One region of the Burkholderia sp. Ac-20353 genome, then DNA from elsewhere that is predicted to be linked to it. Evidence: predicted binding sites of a transcription regulator. Region 1 holds the regulator's gene; the other holds the start of a gene.
What was found. Region 1 encodes HrcA, which represses chaperone genes, less so after heat shock. Its sites were predicted from a motif close to TTAGCACTCNNNNNNNNNGAGTGCTAA; they were not measured.

Region 1 (7,708 bases):
ATCGCGCTGCTGCGCGAGGTCGCGCGCTTCGGGCTGATGAGCGACGCGGAAGCCGAACGCGTCGGCGCCGCGTATCGCAAGTACCGGAAGCTGCAGCACAAGCTGCGGCTCGACGGGATGGAGAAGGCGCGGGTCGATCCGGCGCTCGTCGCCGACGAGCGGGCGGTGGTGACGGCGCTTTGGGAGCGGGTGTTCGGGGCGATTGAAACGGGCGTTTGAACGGCCCGTCAGGCCGCCAGCATTTCCTTCGCGTGCTTGCGCGTGGTCGCGGTGATCTCGAGGCCGCCGAGCATCCGCGCGACTTCCTCGATACGGCTCGCCTTGTCGAGCGGGACGACCGTCGACACGGTGCCGCCGTTGTGGTCCGCCCCCTTGGCGACCTGGTAGTGCTGGTCGCCGCGCGCCGCAACCTGCGGCAGGTGGGTCACGCACAGCACCTGTCGGTCGCGGCCGAGCTGATGCAGCAGGCGGCCGACCACCTCGGCGACGCCGCCGCCGATTCCCGTATCGACTTCGTCGAAGATCAGCGTCGGCGTCGGACTCGCGGCGCTCGCGATGACCGCGAGCGCGAGGCTGATCCGCGCGAGCTCGCCGCCCGACGCGACCTTCGCGAGCGGCCGCAGCGGCACGCCCGGGTGACCGGCGACGCGGAACTCGACCTGCTCGAGCCCGTGCGGGCCGCCGTCGGCGAGCGGAACGAGTGTGACGTCGAAGCTGCCGCCCGCCATCGACAGCTCCTGCATGCCGGCCGTCACTGCCGTGCCGAGCGCCTTGGCGGCCTGCGTGCGGGCCTTCGACAGGCGCTTCGCGTCGGTGACATACGCGTCCCATGCCTTGGCCTGCGCGGCTTCCAGCGCGCCGAGGTCGGCGGCCGCATCGAGCGCGGCAAGCTGCGCGCGCCGCGCCGCGTGCTCTTCGTGCAGCGTATCGGGCGGCAGGCGGAACTTGCGGGCGGTCGAATGCAGCGCGTCGAGACGCGTTTCGACCTGCGCGAGCCGGTTCGGGTCGAGGTCGAGACGCTGCGCATAGTGCGACAGCGAATAGACGGCCTCCTGCAGCTGGATTTCGGCCGGCTCGAGCGACGCGAGCGCGTCGCCGAGCGCCGGATCGTAGTCGGCGAGGCTGCGCAGCTTCGACACGATCGCGCCGAGCTGCGCGAGCATCGCGTCGTCGGCTTCGGACAGCGCGTTGAGCGCGCCCTGCACGCCATCGATCAGGTTCGCCGAATGCGACAGGCGCTTGTGTTCATTGCTCACTTCGTCCCATTCGCCGGGTTGCGGCGCGAGCTTGTCGAGCTCGGCGAGCTGCCACGCGAGCTTCTCGCGTTCGAGCTGCAGCTCGCGCTCGTGCGCCTTCGCCGCGTCGATCGCCTGGGTTGCGTCGCGCCACACGCGCCATGCGCGCGCGACGTTCGCGGCGTCGGCGACGAGCCCCGCGTGCGTGTCGAACAGCTCGCGCTGCGCGTCCGGCCGCATCAGCAGCTGGTGCGCGTGCTGGCCGTGGATGTCGACGAGCATCTCGCCGACTTCGCGCAACTGCGCGAGCGTCGCGCTCGTGCCGTTGATGAACGCGCGCGAACGGCCGTTTGCGTCGATGACGCGCCGCAGCATCACGACGTCTTCGGTGTCGAACGCGTGCTCGTCGAGCCAGCGCGCGACGCGGTCGTGCGGCGTGAATTCGGCGGTGATGTCGGCGCGGCTGCAGCCGGCGCGCACGACGCTCGCGTCGGCGCGCTCGCCGAGCGCCAGCGCGAGCGCGTCGATCAGGATCGATTTGCCGGCGCCGGTTTCGCCGGAAAAGACGGTAAAGCCGCTGTCGAATTCGAGGTCGAGCGCGGCGACGATGACGAAGTCGCGGATCGAGAGGTGGCGGAGCATGGTATCGGGCGGTTGTGCGTCAGGACGCCGTGTCGTCGTCTTCTTCGGGTGATGCGTGCTCGTTCCAGTGCAGCTTCTTGCGCAGCGTCGCGTAATAGCTGTAGCCGATCGGATGCAGGAACGGCACCGTGTGCTTCGAGCGGCGCACCTCGATCGTGTCGTTCAGCTCGAGCGCGGTGAACGACTGCATGTCGAAGTTCACGTTGACGTCGCGGCCGCTGACGATCTGGATCGCAATCTTCGTGTCGTCCGGCAGCACGATCGGCCGGTTCGACAGCGCGTGCGGCGCGATCGGCACGAGCACGATGCCCTGGAGCTGCGGGTGCAGGATCGGCCCCGCCGACGACAGCGCATACGCGGTCGAGCCGGTCGGCGTCGCGACGATCAGGCCGTCCGAGCGCTGGTTGTACATGAACCGGCCGTCGACCGACGCGCGCAGCTCGACCATCCCGGAGACGCCGCTGCGGTTCACGACGACGTCGTTGAACGCGAGTGCGTGGTAGATCGGCTCGCCGTCGCGCACGATCCGCGCCTCGAGCAGCGATCGCTCCTCGCGCTCGAACTTGCCTGCCAGCATCACGGGGACGCGCGCCTGCATGTCGGCCGCCGCGATGTCCGTGATGAAGCCGAGCCGCCCGTGGTTGATCCCGATCAGCGGCGTCTTGTACGGCGCTAGCTGCCGGCCGATGCCGAGCATCGTGCCGTCGCCGCCGAGCACGACCGCCACGTCGGCACGCGCCCCGATTTCGGCCGGGGTGAGCGCCGGGTAGCCAGCGATGCCGATCTCGCGCGCAGTGTCGGCTTCGAATACGACCTCGAAACCCTGCTTCGCGATACAGGCGGCCAGCGTCGCGAGCGGCTCGGCGATGCCGGGCGTGTTGCTCCGGCCGACGAGCGCGACAGTATGGAACTGATTACCGGTTTTCATGGCGGCATTACACCATAGCTCGTTGACGAAAAGAACCGTTTGCGGCCCCGGGCGCCGCGTCCGGCCCGATTGCATGTCGGGCGCGGCCACTCGCCGCAGTCGCGCGGTTGCGCTAAAATTTTCCACCATGCTAGATCCTCGCGCACGAACCCTCCTGAAAACCCTGATCGAACGGTATATCGCCGACGGTCAGCCGGTCGGATCGCGCACGTTGTCCCGTTATTCCGGGCTCGAGCTGAGCCCGGCGACGATCCGCAACGTGATGTCCGACCTGGAGGAGCTCGGCCTCGTTTCGAGCCCGCACACGTCGGCCGGCCGCGTGCCGACGCCGCGCGGCTATCGGCTGTTCGTCGACACGATGCTGACGGTCGACGCGCCGATCGACGCGGACGCAGTCGCCCGCCAGGTGCAGACCACGCTGCAGGCCGGCGAGCCGCAGCAGAGGGTGGTCGCGGCCGCGGCGAGCGTGCTGTCGAACCTGTCGCAGTTCGCGGGCGTCGTGCTGACGCCGCGCCGCAGCCACGTGTTCAAGCAGATCGAGTTCATGCGCCTGTCGGACAAGCGCATCCTGCTGATCATCGTCACCCCCGAGGGCGATGTGCAGAACCGGATGCTCGCGACCCCGCGCGACTATTCGCCGTCGCAGCTGACCGAGGCATCGAACTACATCAACGCGCATTTCGCCGGACTGTCGTTCGACGAGGTGCGGCGCCGCCTGCGCGACGAGATCGACCAGCTGCGCGGCGACATGACCACGCTGATGCACGCAGCCGTGACCGCGAGCACCGAGGTGCCGGACACCGAGGACACCGTGCTGATCTCCGGCGAGCGCAACCTGCTCGAGGTCGCGGACCTGTCGTCCGACATGGCGCGGCTGCGCAAGCTGTTCGACGTGTTCGACCAAAAGACCGGCCTCCTGCAATTGCTCGACGTGTCGAGCCACGCCCAGGGCGTGCAGATCTTCATCGGCGGCGAATCGACGCTCGTGCCGATCGAGGAAATGAGCGTCGTCACCGCGCCTTACGAGGTGAACGGCAAGATCGTCGGCACGCTTGGCGTGATCGGCCCGACCCGCATGGCGTACAACCGGGTGATCCCGATCGTCGACATCACCGCGCGGCTGCTGTCGCTCACGCTCAGCCAGCAATAGTCAGCCTTCACCAGCCTTCACCAGCCTTCACCGGCAAAAGCCCGTCCCGCCATCGTGCCGCGGCGCGCCGCGCGCCGCAATCGGCCGAACGGCCAGTCACCGCGTCCGGGACGGCCCGCTATAATTGAAAGCCGTCCGGTTCCGTGCCCCGTGCACGTACTTTTTATGCGCTTCGATCTTGAGCCGCCATCGAGCGTCGCGGCCGCCCATCGCATCGCGGTGCTGCTGATCAATCTCGGCACACCTGACGCACCGACGCCGCGCGCGGTCCGGCGCTATCTCGCCGAATTCCTGTCCGATCCCCGCGTCGTCGAAATCCCGCAGGCGATCTGGCAGGTTCTGCTGCGCACGCTCATCCTGCCGCTGCGCGGCCGCGCGTCCGCGAAGAAGTACGCGGCCGTCTGGATGCCCGAGGGCTCGCCGCTGCGCGTGCACACCGAGCGCCAGGTCGAAGGCGTGCGGCACCTGCTCGCGTCGAACAGCTATCACGTGCTGGTGGACTACGCGATGCGCTACGGCAGCCCGAGTCTCCCGCAGGTGCTCTCGCAACTGAAGCGCGCAGGCGTCGAGCGGGTGCTGCTGATGCCGATGTATCCGCAATACTCGGCGTCGACGACTGCGACGGCGTTCGACGCCGCCTTCGACGCGCTCGCGCGCATGCGCAACCAGCCGGAAATCCGCACGGTGCGCCATTACGCCGACCATCCGGCGTATATCCACGCGCTTGCCGAGCAGGTGCGCCAGTATTGGGCGCAGCATGGCCGGCCCGATTTCGCGGCCGGCGACAAGCTCGTACTGAGCTTCCACGGCGTGCCGAAGCGCACGCTCGACCTCGGCGATCCGTATCACGACCAGTGCCAGCAGACGGCCGCGCTGCTGATGGCCGCACTCGGGCTGTCGACGATCGAATGTCGCGTGACCTTCCAGTCGCGTTTCGGCAAGGCCGAATGGCTGCAGCCGTACACCGCACCGACGCTGCGCGAGCTCGGCGCGGCCGGCGTGCGGCGCGCGGACGTGTTCTGCCCGGGCTTTACGGCCGACTGTCTCGAGACGATCGAGGAGATCGGGATGGAGGTGCGCGACGAATTCATCGCCGGTGGCGGCCAGGCGTTCCATCGCATTCCGTGCCTGAACGGCGCACATGCGTGGATCGGCGCGCTGGGCGAGATCGTCGCGGAAAATCTGCAGGGCTGGCCGGTCAAGGCGGCGCAGCCGGAAACGGTAGGCTGAAGCGATGAATTACAGGATTTCCACCGAACCGGGCGCAAAGCTGCGCATCGACAAGTGGCTGTGGGCCGCACGGTTCTTCAAGACGCGTACGCTCGCGGCCGACGCGGTCGAAAAGGGCCGGGTGCGGATCGGCGGCGCGCCGGTGAAGCCGGCCAAGGAAGTGCGGGTCGGCGACGAGGTCGAGATTGCGATCGAAGGCATCGTCTGGCACATTGCCGTGCTGGGCATCTGCGACTTGCGCGGGCCGGCGAGCGTCGCGCAGACCCTTTATGCGGAGACGGAAACCAGCCGGGCCGCGCGGCTCGCCGAGCAGGAGCGGCGCCGGACGTACCGCGAGCCGGCTGCCGAGCTGCACGGCCGGCCGACGAAACGCGACCGCCGCATCATCGACAGATTTTCTGGTGGGGACTGAACATCTGGTCAAGCGTCGCCTGCACGCTTCCGTATTCGGTCGTGCGGTCGGTGACCGCCCCGGACAGGCAGATGGTGGTGGTGCCGGCAATGAGTACCAGCGCGACCACCGATATGGCAAAGGTCAGTTTCACGGTACTCCCCTCGAGAAGACGGGTGAAAACAGCGCCAGGTGGTTGTCAGGCGGCGGACAGGTCAGGGTAAACGAGCTTCGCCGACGCCTGAGATGCAGTGTAGTGCAGCCCCCGGAGGCCAGCCAGTACTTGCCTGGTAAGCGTTGTTACAGGCCGTTTCGCCCGATTGGCGGGGCGTGCGGGCCGTGCACCGGCAGGCTGCGCGCTTGTTTCGCGGCATTGGCGAATCCGCACGAATAACCCTCTTGAAAATGCTGTTTTCGTTCTTATCTGCACCACTAATGTGCGGTGCCGCCGGGCTTTCGTCCGATGGTTGCCGATTTGGCTTCAACCTCTAATCGACTTTCAGCGACATGGAAAACACGCAAGAGAACCCGGCTACCCAATCGGCCGAAGACATCGGTAGCGAGACGCAGGCAGCGCAAGGCGCCGCGCCGGCAGCCGTTGCCGCCGAAGCGGCGCTCGCCGAGGCTCAAGCCAAGGTCGCCGAGCTGCAGGAAAGCTTCCTGCGGGCGAAGGCCGAAACCGAGAACGTGCGCCGCCGTGCGCAGGACGACGTCGCGAAGGCACACAAGTTCGCAATCGAAAGCTTTGCCGAGCATCTGCTGCCAGTGCTGGACAGCCTCGAGGCGGCAGTCGGCGACACCTCCGGCGATCTCGCGAAGGTGCGCGAAGGCGTCGAGCTGACGCTGCGCCAGCTGACGAACGCGCTCGAGAAGGGCCGCGTGGTCGCGATCAACCCGGTCGGCGAAAAATTCGATCCGCATCAGCACCAGGCGATCTCGATGGTGCCGGCCGACCAGGAACCGAACACCGTCGTCGCCGTGCTGCAGAAGGGCTACACGATTGCCGACCGCGTGCTGCGTCCGGCGCTCGTGACCGTCGCGCAACCGAAGTAAGGCCGCTGCAATGGCCGTCGCCGGCGTCGATCCGGCCGCATTTGACGCGTTCGGCATGCAGGCGCTGTCGGCCGACACGTTCGACGCCGGTCTCGCGAGCGCGGGCGACGCGCTCGCCGTCGTGTTCTTCTGGGGCGTCGACTGCTTCAACTGCGAAATTGCGAAGAAGGCGATGCTCGCCCAGCCGGACGCGATCCGCGCGCTCGAGCTGAAGTGGTTCCATCTCAACGTGTATGAACACCACGCGCTGGGGCGCCGCTTCGCGCTGCACGGCGTGCCGACATGGTTCTTCTTCCATCGGGGCAAACGGCTTGGCCGGGCGACTGGCTGGCATGGCCTCGCGCAGTTCCAGGCGGCCGTGGCGGCCGCGCGGGCGAAGATCGTGGCAGCCGGTAATCCTGGCGCCGGCGCGGCGGCCGGTGCGGCAATCGGCGACCGGGCGGCCGATTGAAAAAATTTAATAGCCGCATCGCTTGTCGGGTCTTGAAAACGGTGCGGCCGGACGCATTTCGGGAACAGAGTTGAATTCGGCGCGCGAAACGGCCGCAAAATGGCGGGTTTCGCGCAGCAATCAAGGATTTCTGGAGATTAGGAAAAATGGGAAAGATCATCGGTATTGACCTCGGCACCACGAACTCGTGCGTCGCGATCATGGAAGGCAACCAGGTCAAGGTCATCGAGAACTCGGAAGGCGCCCGTACGACGCCGTCGATCATTGCCTACATGGACGACAACGAAGTGCTCGTTGGCGCGCCGGCCAAGCGTCAATCGGTGACGAACCCGAAGAACACGCTGTTCGCGGTCAAGCGCCTGATCGGCCGCCGCTTCGAAGAGAAGGAAGTCCAGAAGGACATCGGCCTGATGCCGTACGCGATCGTCAAGGCGGACAACGGCGACGCATGGGTCGAAGCGCACGGCGAGAAGCTCGCGCCGCCGCAAGTGTCGGCCGAAGTGCTGCGCAAGATGAAGAAGACGGCTGAAGACTACCTCGGCGAGCCGGTCACGGAAGCCGTGATCACGGTGCCGGCGTACTTCAACGACAGCCAGCGCCAGGCAACCAAGGATGCGGGCCGCATCGC
Region 2 (7,708 bases), on a different contig from region 1:
GATCCGGAACGAGAAGAACACCGGCGCGACGGGCGGGATGGTCTTCTTCGCGGCTTCCTTGATCTGCTCGGGCGTTGCATCCGTCACGTTCGGCGTGAACTGCTTGAGCATCAGCCCGTAGCCGAGATACTGCTTGTGCTGGTCGAACAGCGCGTGCGTCGCGGCGCTCGTGTCGCCTTCCTTGAGCTTCTGCAGCGCGCCGTACGCGATCATCCCGCTCTGGATGTGCTCTTCGCTGTGCTTCGCGAGATCGCGCAGGCCGATCACCGGCTCGTCGATCGAGCGCGTCGCGATCAGGCCGAGCGCGTACGGGATCTTGATCGCGTAGTCGGTCCGCTGCTCCTTCTGGTTCGGCAGGCCGATCAGCGTGAACGATGCGGGCGCCGGCTGCGTTTCCCATTCGGATTCGATCGCGGCGAGCTTCATCTTCTGCACTTCGCCGGTCGTGTAGCCCGATTCGTCGCCGAGCACGATCACGCAGAGCGTCGATGCGAGGCCGAAGCCGGCCGCGACCGCGAACGAGCGCAGCGCGAAATCGGTGTCGCGCTTCTTCAGCAGATACCACGACGACACGCCGAGCACGAACATCGCCGCCGACACGTAGCCGGCCGACACGGTGTGCACGAATTTCACCTGTGCGACCGGGTTGAACAGCACGTCGAACAGGCTCGTCATCTCCATGCGCATCGTCTGGTAGTTGAACTCGGCGCCGACCGGGTTGTTCATCCAGCCGTTCGCGACGAGGATCCACAGCGCGGACAGGTTCGAGCCGAGCGCGACGAGGAACGTGACCATCAGGTGCTTGACCTTCGACAGGCGGTTCCAGCCGAAGAAGAACAGGCCGACGAACGTCGATTCGAGGAAGAACGCCATCAGGCCTTCGACCGCGAGCGGCACGCCGAAGATGTCGCCGACGTAGTGCGAGTAGTACGACCAGTTCGTGCCGAACTGGAATTCGAGCGTGATGCCGGTCGTCACGCCCATCGCAAAGTTGATCCCGAACAGCTTGCCCCAGAACTGGGTCATGTCCTTGTAGACCTGCTTGCCGGTCATCACGTACACGGCTTCCATGATCACGAGCAGCCACGACAGACCGAGCGTCAGCGGCACGAACAGGAAGTGGTAGAGCGCCGTGATGCCGAACTGCAGTCGTGACAGATCGACGACTTCGCTACTTATCATGTTGGTCTCCCTGGGTAGGAACGGGCGCCGGGACCGAGAGCAGCTTCTCGGCGACGGCGGCAGGCGGCAACGACATGTGCTCGGCCTGCGGATGATTGAAGAATGCGTATTTGAGCGCCATCAACAGGGCCAGCTTGACGATCAGTACGACGGTGATGTCGCGGGCGAGGGTCGGGCCGCGGGCCCACGCCGCGATGCGGCCGCGCCAGCCTGCCGACCCCACGGCAGGCGATGCGGGCTTTTTGTCGATCGAGATCAAGGCGAATATCCTGAATCGATTTAATGCGGGTTGGGGGCGACTTTACGTCGGATTCATGACGGCCGTTAAGCGGCTTCTTAATCCTGTTGCGCCGGACAGTCCAATTTTAAAAGGCCGGCTTCGCCACGCCGAGTGCTGCGCTGCGGCACACCGTCGCGAACGGTGCGGCGAGATTTGACGTAAATCAATGTTTTTCGGAAACGGCCCTTCGTGACTGAATACCCGATGAAATCGGTCAATCAATCGACGAAAAAAAACCGCTGCCGGGTGGCAGCGGTTTTGGTTACGACGCTGTGAATCAGTCGATTTACGCGTATTCGGCGAGTGCCGTGCGCATTTTCTTCATCGCGCTCGCTTCGATCTGGCGGATGCGTTCCGCCGACACGCCGAACTCCGCGGCGAGATCGTGCAGCGTCGAGCCGCCCGAGCCGTCGTCGTCGACGTGCAGCCAGCGTGCCTCGATGATGCGGCGGCTGCGCGCGTCGAGCGCGTCGAGTGCTTGCGCGATGCCGTCCGTCTGCAGCGAGTCGCGCTGACGGGCGGCGAGCACGGCGGTCGGCTCGTTGTGCGAATCGGCGAGATACGCGATCGGCGCGTAGCTTTCCTCGCCGTCCTCGACCTGGCCTTCGAGCGCGATGTCGCCGCCCGACAGGCGCGTTTCCATCTCGGTCACTTCTTCGCGCTTGACGTTGAGTTCCTGCGCGAGGCCGTCGATTTCCTCGGGCGTCATCGCCTGCATGCCCTTCTTGTGGCTGCGCAGGTTGAAGAACAGCTTGCGCTGCGCCTTTGTCGTCGCGACCTTCACCATGCGCCAGTTGCGCAGGATGTACTCGTGGATCTCGGCCTTGATCCAGTGGATCGCATACGACACGAGACGCACGTTCTGCGCCGGATCGAAGCGCTTCACGGCCTTCATCAGGCCGATGTTGCCTTCCTGGATCAGGTCGCCGTGCGGCAGGCCGTAGCCGAGATAGTTGCGCGCGATCGACACGACGAGCCGCAGGTGCGACAGCACGAGGCGGCGGGCCGAGTCGAGGTTGTTCTGCTCGCGGAATTCGGTTGCGTACTGGCGTTCTTCCTCGGCCGTCAGCAACGGGATACGATTGACTGCCTGGATATAGGCGTCGATGTTGCCCAGCTGGCCCGGCAACATCGAATGGGTTGCGAGCGCCAGCGAGCCTGCCGATACGGCCTTAGCGGACGCCGGGCTCAGGGTGTTCGGAAGGGTCAGAGCGTTGCTCACTTAAGAAAACTCCTTTGGAATCAGGGATGAACCCCGGTATCGGATGATTCCGCGGTCAATCTTAGCACTCCCGCCAACGGAGTGCTAATTCCTTAGAGGGGGCACGGGCTTTCGAGTTCCCGATTTTCTATCGATCTTGCAAGATCGATAGTGTTAGGCGTGACCACTCGAACGCCGGCAAGTTCCGTAAGCCGTTGTTTTTCCGAGGATCAGGCAGATGGTTTCGATTTTTGTAGTTTAGGAAGCAAACCATTTCGCTCTGTGATGCCGATCGGAAAAGTCCTTTACCATAAGATTCTGTTCGCTCGAGCCAGACCGTCCGCGGCAGGTTCCATTCAACCCACAGAGTTGGAGTGTCAGATGAACAATAAGAAGAATGGTCGGCGGCACAGCCGTGTTGCGACGCACGCCGTTCTGACGGCGGCATTGCTGGGCGGGTCCGGCGCGGCGTTGGCGGATCGTTGGGGAATTCAGGCGGGAGGCGGGTTTTCCGATCGCCATGGCATCGACAAGGGGACCCTCGGCGTCGTGTGGGATCCGGGCTGGACGTGGTGGGAGATCGGCGGCTGGCACTTCGCGTTCGTGATGGAAGGCCATGTCGGCTACTGGCACACGGGCGGCAACGTCCATAGCAATCTGTGGGAACTCGGCGCGACGCCGATGCTGCGCTTCATCAAGAGCGCGGGCGCGGTGCGTCCGTACTTCGAGGCCGGCGCGGGCGTGCGGCTGCTGTCCCATCCGACGATTGCGACCAATTTCTCGATGTCCACCGCGTTCCAGTTCGCGGACACGGTCGGCGTCGGCGCGCAGTTCGGAGAACGGCAACAGTATCAGGTCGGCTACCGTTTTCAACATGTGTCTAACGCGGGTATCAAAGAGCCGAATCCTGGTATAAATTTCCACCAGTTCTACCTGCAGTACAACTTCTGATTCGCACGCCCGCGCACGGCGTGCGCGTTGCCGAGGAGTCAGGCGATGGCGAAGGTGGTCGATGCGATCCGCGCGCTCGAGCGCGATCGGTTCCGCGCAATGGTGGACGGTGACGGCGAGGCGCTCGCCGCACTGCTGTCGGACAAGGTGTTCTATGTCCATACCAATGGCAAACGGGAAACGAAGCAGCAGTTCATCGACGCCATCGCCGCAGGCCGCCGTCGCTATCGCCAGATCGAGATCCAGTCGCAGGACGTGCTGCCTGTCGGCAACGAGACCTGCGTTGTCACCGGGCGCGCACTGATCGAGATGGAAACGAACAACGGCGGCCTCGTGTTTCCGATTGCCTATACGGCCGTGCAAACGCAGGAGCAGGGGCGCTGGCGCCTGCTTGCGTGGCAGGCGACGCGGTGCGCGACCGAGACATGAACGCGCGTGGCATTCCGCTTGGCATTCCTTTGCGTGTCTCTTCCGAAGCGGCCTTCTGGGCCGCTTTTCGTTGGCCCGTGCAACGCGGATCGCGCGTTGCACGGGTGGTCGTACACCGCTCGCTGACCTTCTTCAAACCCTGATGTGGACCCGGACTGTCAGGCCGCCGCACGGCGATCGGCGCAGTGCCATGCCGAGCGGTTGATCGCGCTGACGACGGCATCCATTGCGGCGGTCGCCGCGTCGGCATGCACGCCGACCCCGTGCCGCAGCGGCGCGTCGCCGACCCGGCAACTGACGAACACCGCGGTGCGGCCGTCCGCCGTGCGGACATGCTCGCAGGAGCCGACGTCGACCGCCGCACCGGCTGCCGTCGCGAACGCTGCAGCCACGCGCGGCACGGCCTGTTCCGGCGGCGCATCGGCTGCGCCTGCGCCGGCGATCTCGCGGCTTTCCCAGCGTGCGCTGCTGCCGTTGCGGCTGGCGGGGCCGTCAGTCTCGAGGAATTCGCGCGAGAACAGCGCGCAGATCTTCTCTCCCGTCACTTCCTCGCCGGATGCATCGGCGATCGTCTGCACCGCATGGCTGAACTCGATCTGCACGCGGCGCGGCGGCGTGAAGCCCATCCCGCGTTCGAGCAGGAACGTCGAGCCGCCCTTGCCGGACTGGCTGTTCACGCGGATCACCGCGTCGTAGCTGCGGCCGACGTCGGCCGGATCGATCGGCAGGTACGGCACTTCCCAGATCGCGTCGGGGCGCTGCTGCGCGAAGCCCTTGCGGATCGCGTCCTGGTGCGAGCCCGAGAACGCGGTGAACACGAGGTCGCCCGCATACGGATGGCGTGGATGCACCGGAATCTGGTTGCAGCGCTCGACCACGCGGCGCACTGCATCGATGTCCGAAAAATCGAGGCCCGGATCGATGCCCTGCGTGTAGAGATTCAGCGCGAGCGTGACGAGATCGACGTTGCCGGTGCGCTCGCCGTTGCCGAACAGGCAGCCTTCGATGCGGTCGGCGCCCGCGAGCAGCGCGAGTTCCGCGGCGGCGACCGCGGTGCCGCGGTCGTTGTGCGGATGCACGGACAGCACGATGCTGTCGCGATAGCCGAGGTTGCGGTCCATCCATTCGATCTGGTCGGCAAACACGTTCGGCATCGCGGCTTCGACGGTCGCCGGCAGGTTGACGATCATCTTGTGGTCGCGGGTCGGACGCCAGGTCTGCGCGACGGCATCGCAGACTTCGCGCGCGAACGTGAGCTCGGTCATGCTGAAGGTTTCCGGCGAGTACTGGTAGGTCCAGTGCGTGTCCGGGCGCGCCATCGCGTGTTCCTTGATCATTCGCGTGCCGTCGACCGCGAGCGCCTTCACGTCGTCCTTCGACATCCCGAACACGATGCGGCGGAACGACGGGCAGATCGCGTTGTACAGGTGCACGATCGCGCGCGGCACGCCGTCGAGCGCGTCGAACGTGCGTGCGATCAGATCCTCGCGCGACTGTACGAGCACTTCGATCGTCACGTCGTCGGGGATGCGCTTCTCGTCGATCAGCTTGCGCACGAAATCGAAGTCGGTTTGCGACGCCGACGGAAAACCGACTTCGATCTCCTTGAAACCGATCGCGACGAGCATCTCGAAGAACTCGAGCTTCTGCTCGATGCTCATCGGCTCGATCAGCGACTGGTTGCCGTCGCGCAAATCGGTGCTCATCCAGGCCGGCGCGCGCTCGATCGTGCGGGTTGGCCATTTGCGGCCGTTGATGCGGACGGGTTCGAACGGTCGGTACTTCTCTTGCGGGTTGCGCTTCATCTTCTTGACCTCGGGGCTCAAGTCGCGAGCGAAGACGGACGGCATGAGCGGCGGTTGACGCTGCCTCGCACCGGTGCGCACGAGCGCACGCCGGATGCGGATGATCTTCGCGATTCGGCCGACGGATAGACGGACGAAAGCTGACGACTTCGGGTTGTAAAAAACTGCGAGAAGGTACTGCGAGGAACTGCTGAGGAGGGACCGTGCGGACAGCACACGGCGCTACGGCTGCCTTAGGCTAGTCGTAGCGATAGCGGCCGCGCTAGGCGGCCGGAGGTAATTCGGAGGGTGTTCGGAAAGGAACGCATGGCGACAACTCTATGCCAGGATGCCGCCGCGTGTCAAATGGTCATGCGAATGGCCGGGCGCGGAGCGGCTGCGGCGCCGCCCGCCGGTCAGGGGGCCATGCGGGCGATCCGCACGATCGTCTCGACCTGCCGCGCAACCGTGTCGGGCACCTCGATCTCGCCGCGCAGCACCGCGTCCGTCCATGCGGCGGTGGTGCCAGCATCGCGCGATTCCGGCAGCGCGACGGGCGGCGCGTCGGCCGACGAGCGCTCGGCTTCGATCAGCGTGTCGCAGACGCCGTCGTGCAGCCAGTCGACCTGCACCTGGCGCCGCGTGTCGGCGACGGCCTCGCCCTCGGTGCCGCGCGCGAGCAGCGCGCCGCCCTGCGCGGCGTCCGGATGGTCGCGGAACAGCTGTGCGAGGCTGTCGCGATACGGCGGATGCGTGTAGTTGACGAGCCGCAGGCCCGCGGGCGCGAACGGCTGCAGGATCTTCACGAGCGTATGCGTCGAGTTGCGCACGCCGAGCACGCTGCGCATCGCCAACAGGCGCGCGAGCGGCGGCGCGAGCGTGTCGATCGATGCGAACGCGACGCGACGTTCAGCGAGCGAGTCCTCGATTGCATTGTGCGATGCCGACGGCGCGATCGACAGCGCGGCGAAGATCTCCGCGCTCGTCACGCGGCCCGGATCCTGCGTGACGCCATGCACGAGCACCGGCACGCCTTCGCGCGCGAGCAGCAGCGCGAGCAGCGGCACGAGGTTCGGCTGCTTGCGCGCGCCGTTGTAGCTCGGGATCGCCACCGCACGAAATGCGCTGTCGCGCACGTGCACGGGTTCGAACGACGCATGCGCGGCGGCGAGCATCGCGGCCAGTTCGTCGGCGGTCTCGCCCTTCAGCCGGTATGCGATCAGGATCGCGCCGAGTTCGACGTCCGACACGCGCGCATCGAGCATCGCACGGTACAGCTCGAACGTGTCTTCGGCGGACAGCGCGCGCGCGCCATGCGGACCGCGCCCGATTTCCTTGATGAAGCGGGCGCAGTGGAACGGTTCGGCCGCGGCAGCGGCGGGATCGTGGGAAGCGGTCATCGAAGCGTGTGGAGGCGGCGCGTGTCGCACAGGCGAGCGGGCCGCACGGACAGAGGTGGGAACCCTTCGAGTATCGCACGCCTTCGTGCGGTTCTTGCAAGCACGCGGCCGCGGGCCGGCGCGCTACACTCATGATCCCGGCGACGCGCGACCGTACTCCGGTGCCGGCCGATCATGACAACGAGAGACATTCGATGAAGCTTTACAGCTATTTCCGCAGTTCCGCGTCGTATCGCGTGCGGATCGCCCTGAACCTGAAGCAGTTGCGATTCGACTACGTGCCCGTGCACCTGCTGCGCGAGGGCGGCCAGCAACTGAAGGACGACTATCGCGCGCTGAACCCTGATTCGCTCGTGCCGACGCTGATCGACGGCGACGCGACGCTGCAGCAGTCGCTCGCGATCATCGAGTATCTGGACGAGACGCATCCGGAGCCGGCGCTGCTGCCGAAGCAGCCGGCCGATCGCGCGTACGTGCGATC

Region 2: the regulator HrcA is predicted to act here: its motif matches at 2,746-2,772, upstream of rpoH (RNA polymerase sigma factor RpoH).

The regions. Positions count from the first base shown of each region.
Region 1 is NZ_JAAGPL010000087.1:16,945-24,652, forward strand. Features, by position in the region: gene glnE (bifunctional [glutamate--ammonia ligase]-adenylyl-L-tyrosine phosphorylase/[glutamate--ammonia-ligase] adenylyltransferase) at 1-219, shown strand, start outside; gene recN (DNA repair protein RecN) at 228-1,877, opposite strand; gene G3N94_RS23400 (NAD kinase) at 1,897-2,805, opposite strand; gene hrcA (heat-inducible transcriptional repressor HrcA) at 2,933-3,955, shown strand; gene hemH (ferrochelatase) at 4,121-5,185, shown strand; gene G3N94_RS23415 (RNA-binding S4 domain-containing protein) at 5,190-5,597, shown strand; gene G3N94_RS23420 (hypothetical protein) at 5,569-5,730, opposite strand; gene grpE (nucleotide exchange factor GrpE) at 6,084-6,629, shown strand; gene G3N94_RS23430 (thioredoxin family protein) at 6,640-7,080, shown strand; gene dnaK (molecular chaperone DnaK) at 7,227-7,708, shown strand, end outside.
Region 2 is NZ_JAAGPL010000247.1:2,189-9,896, forward strand. Features, by position in the region: gene G3N94_RS36395 (cytochrome ubiquinol oxidase subunit I) at 1-1,182, opposite strand, end outside; gene cydP (cytochrome oxidase putative small subunit CydP) at 1,172-1,441, opposite strand; gene rpoH (RNA polymerase sigma factor RpoH) at 1,749-2,684, opposite strand; gene G3N94_RS36410 (acyloxyacyl hydrolase) at 3,045-3,614, shown strand; gene G3N94_RS36415 (nuclear transport factor 2 family protein) at 3,660-4,043, shown strand; gene leuA (2-isopropylmalate synthase) at 4,202-5,848, opposite strand; gene ybiB (DNA-binding protein YbiB) at 6,244-7,227, opposite strand; gene maiA (maleylacetoacetate isomerase) at 7,422-7,708, shown strand, end outside.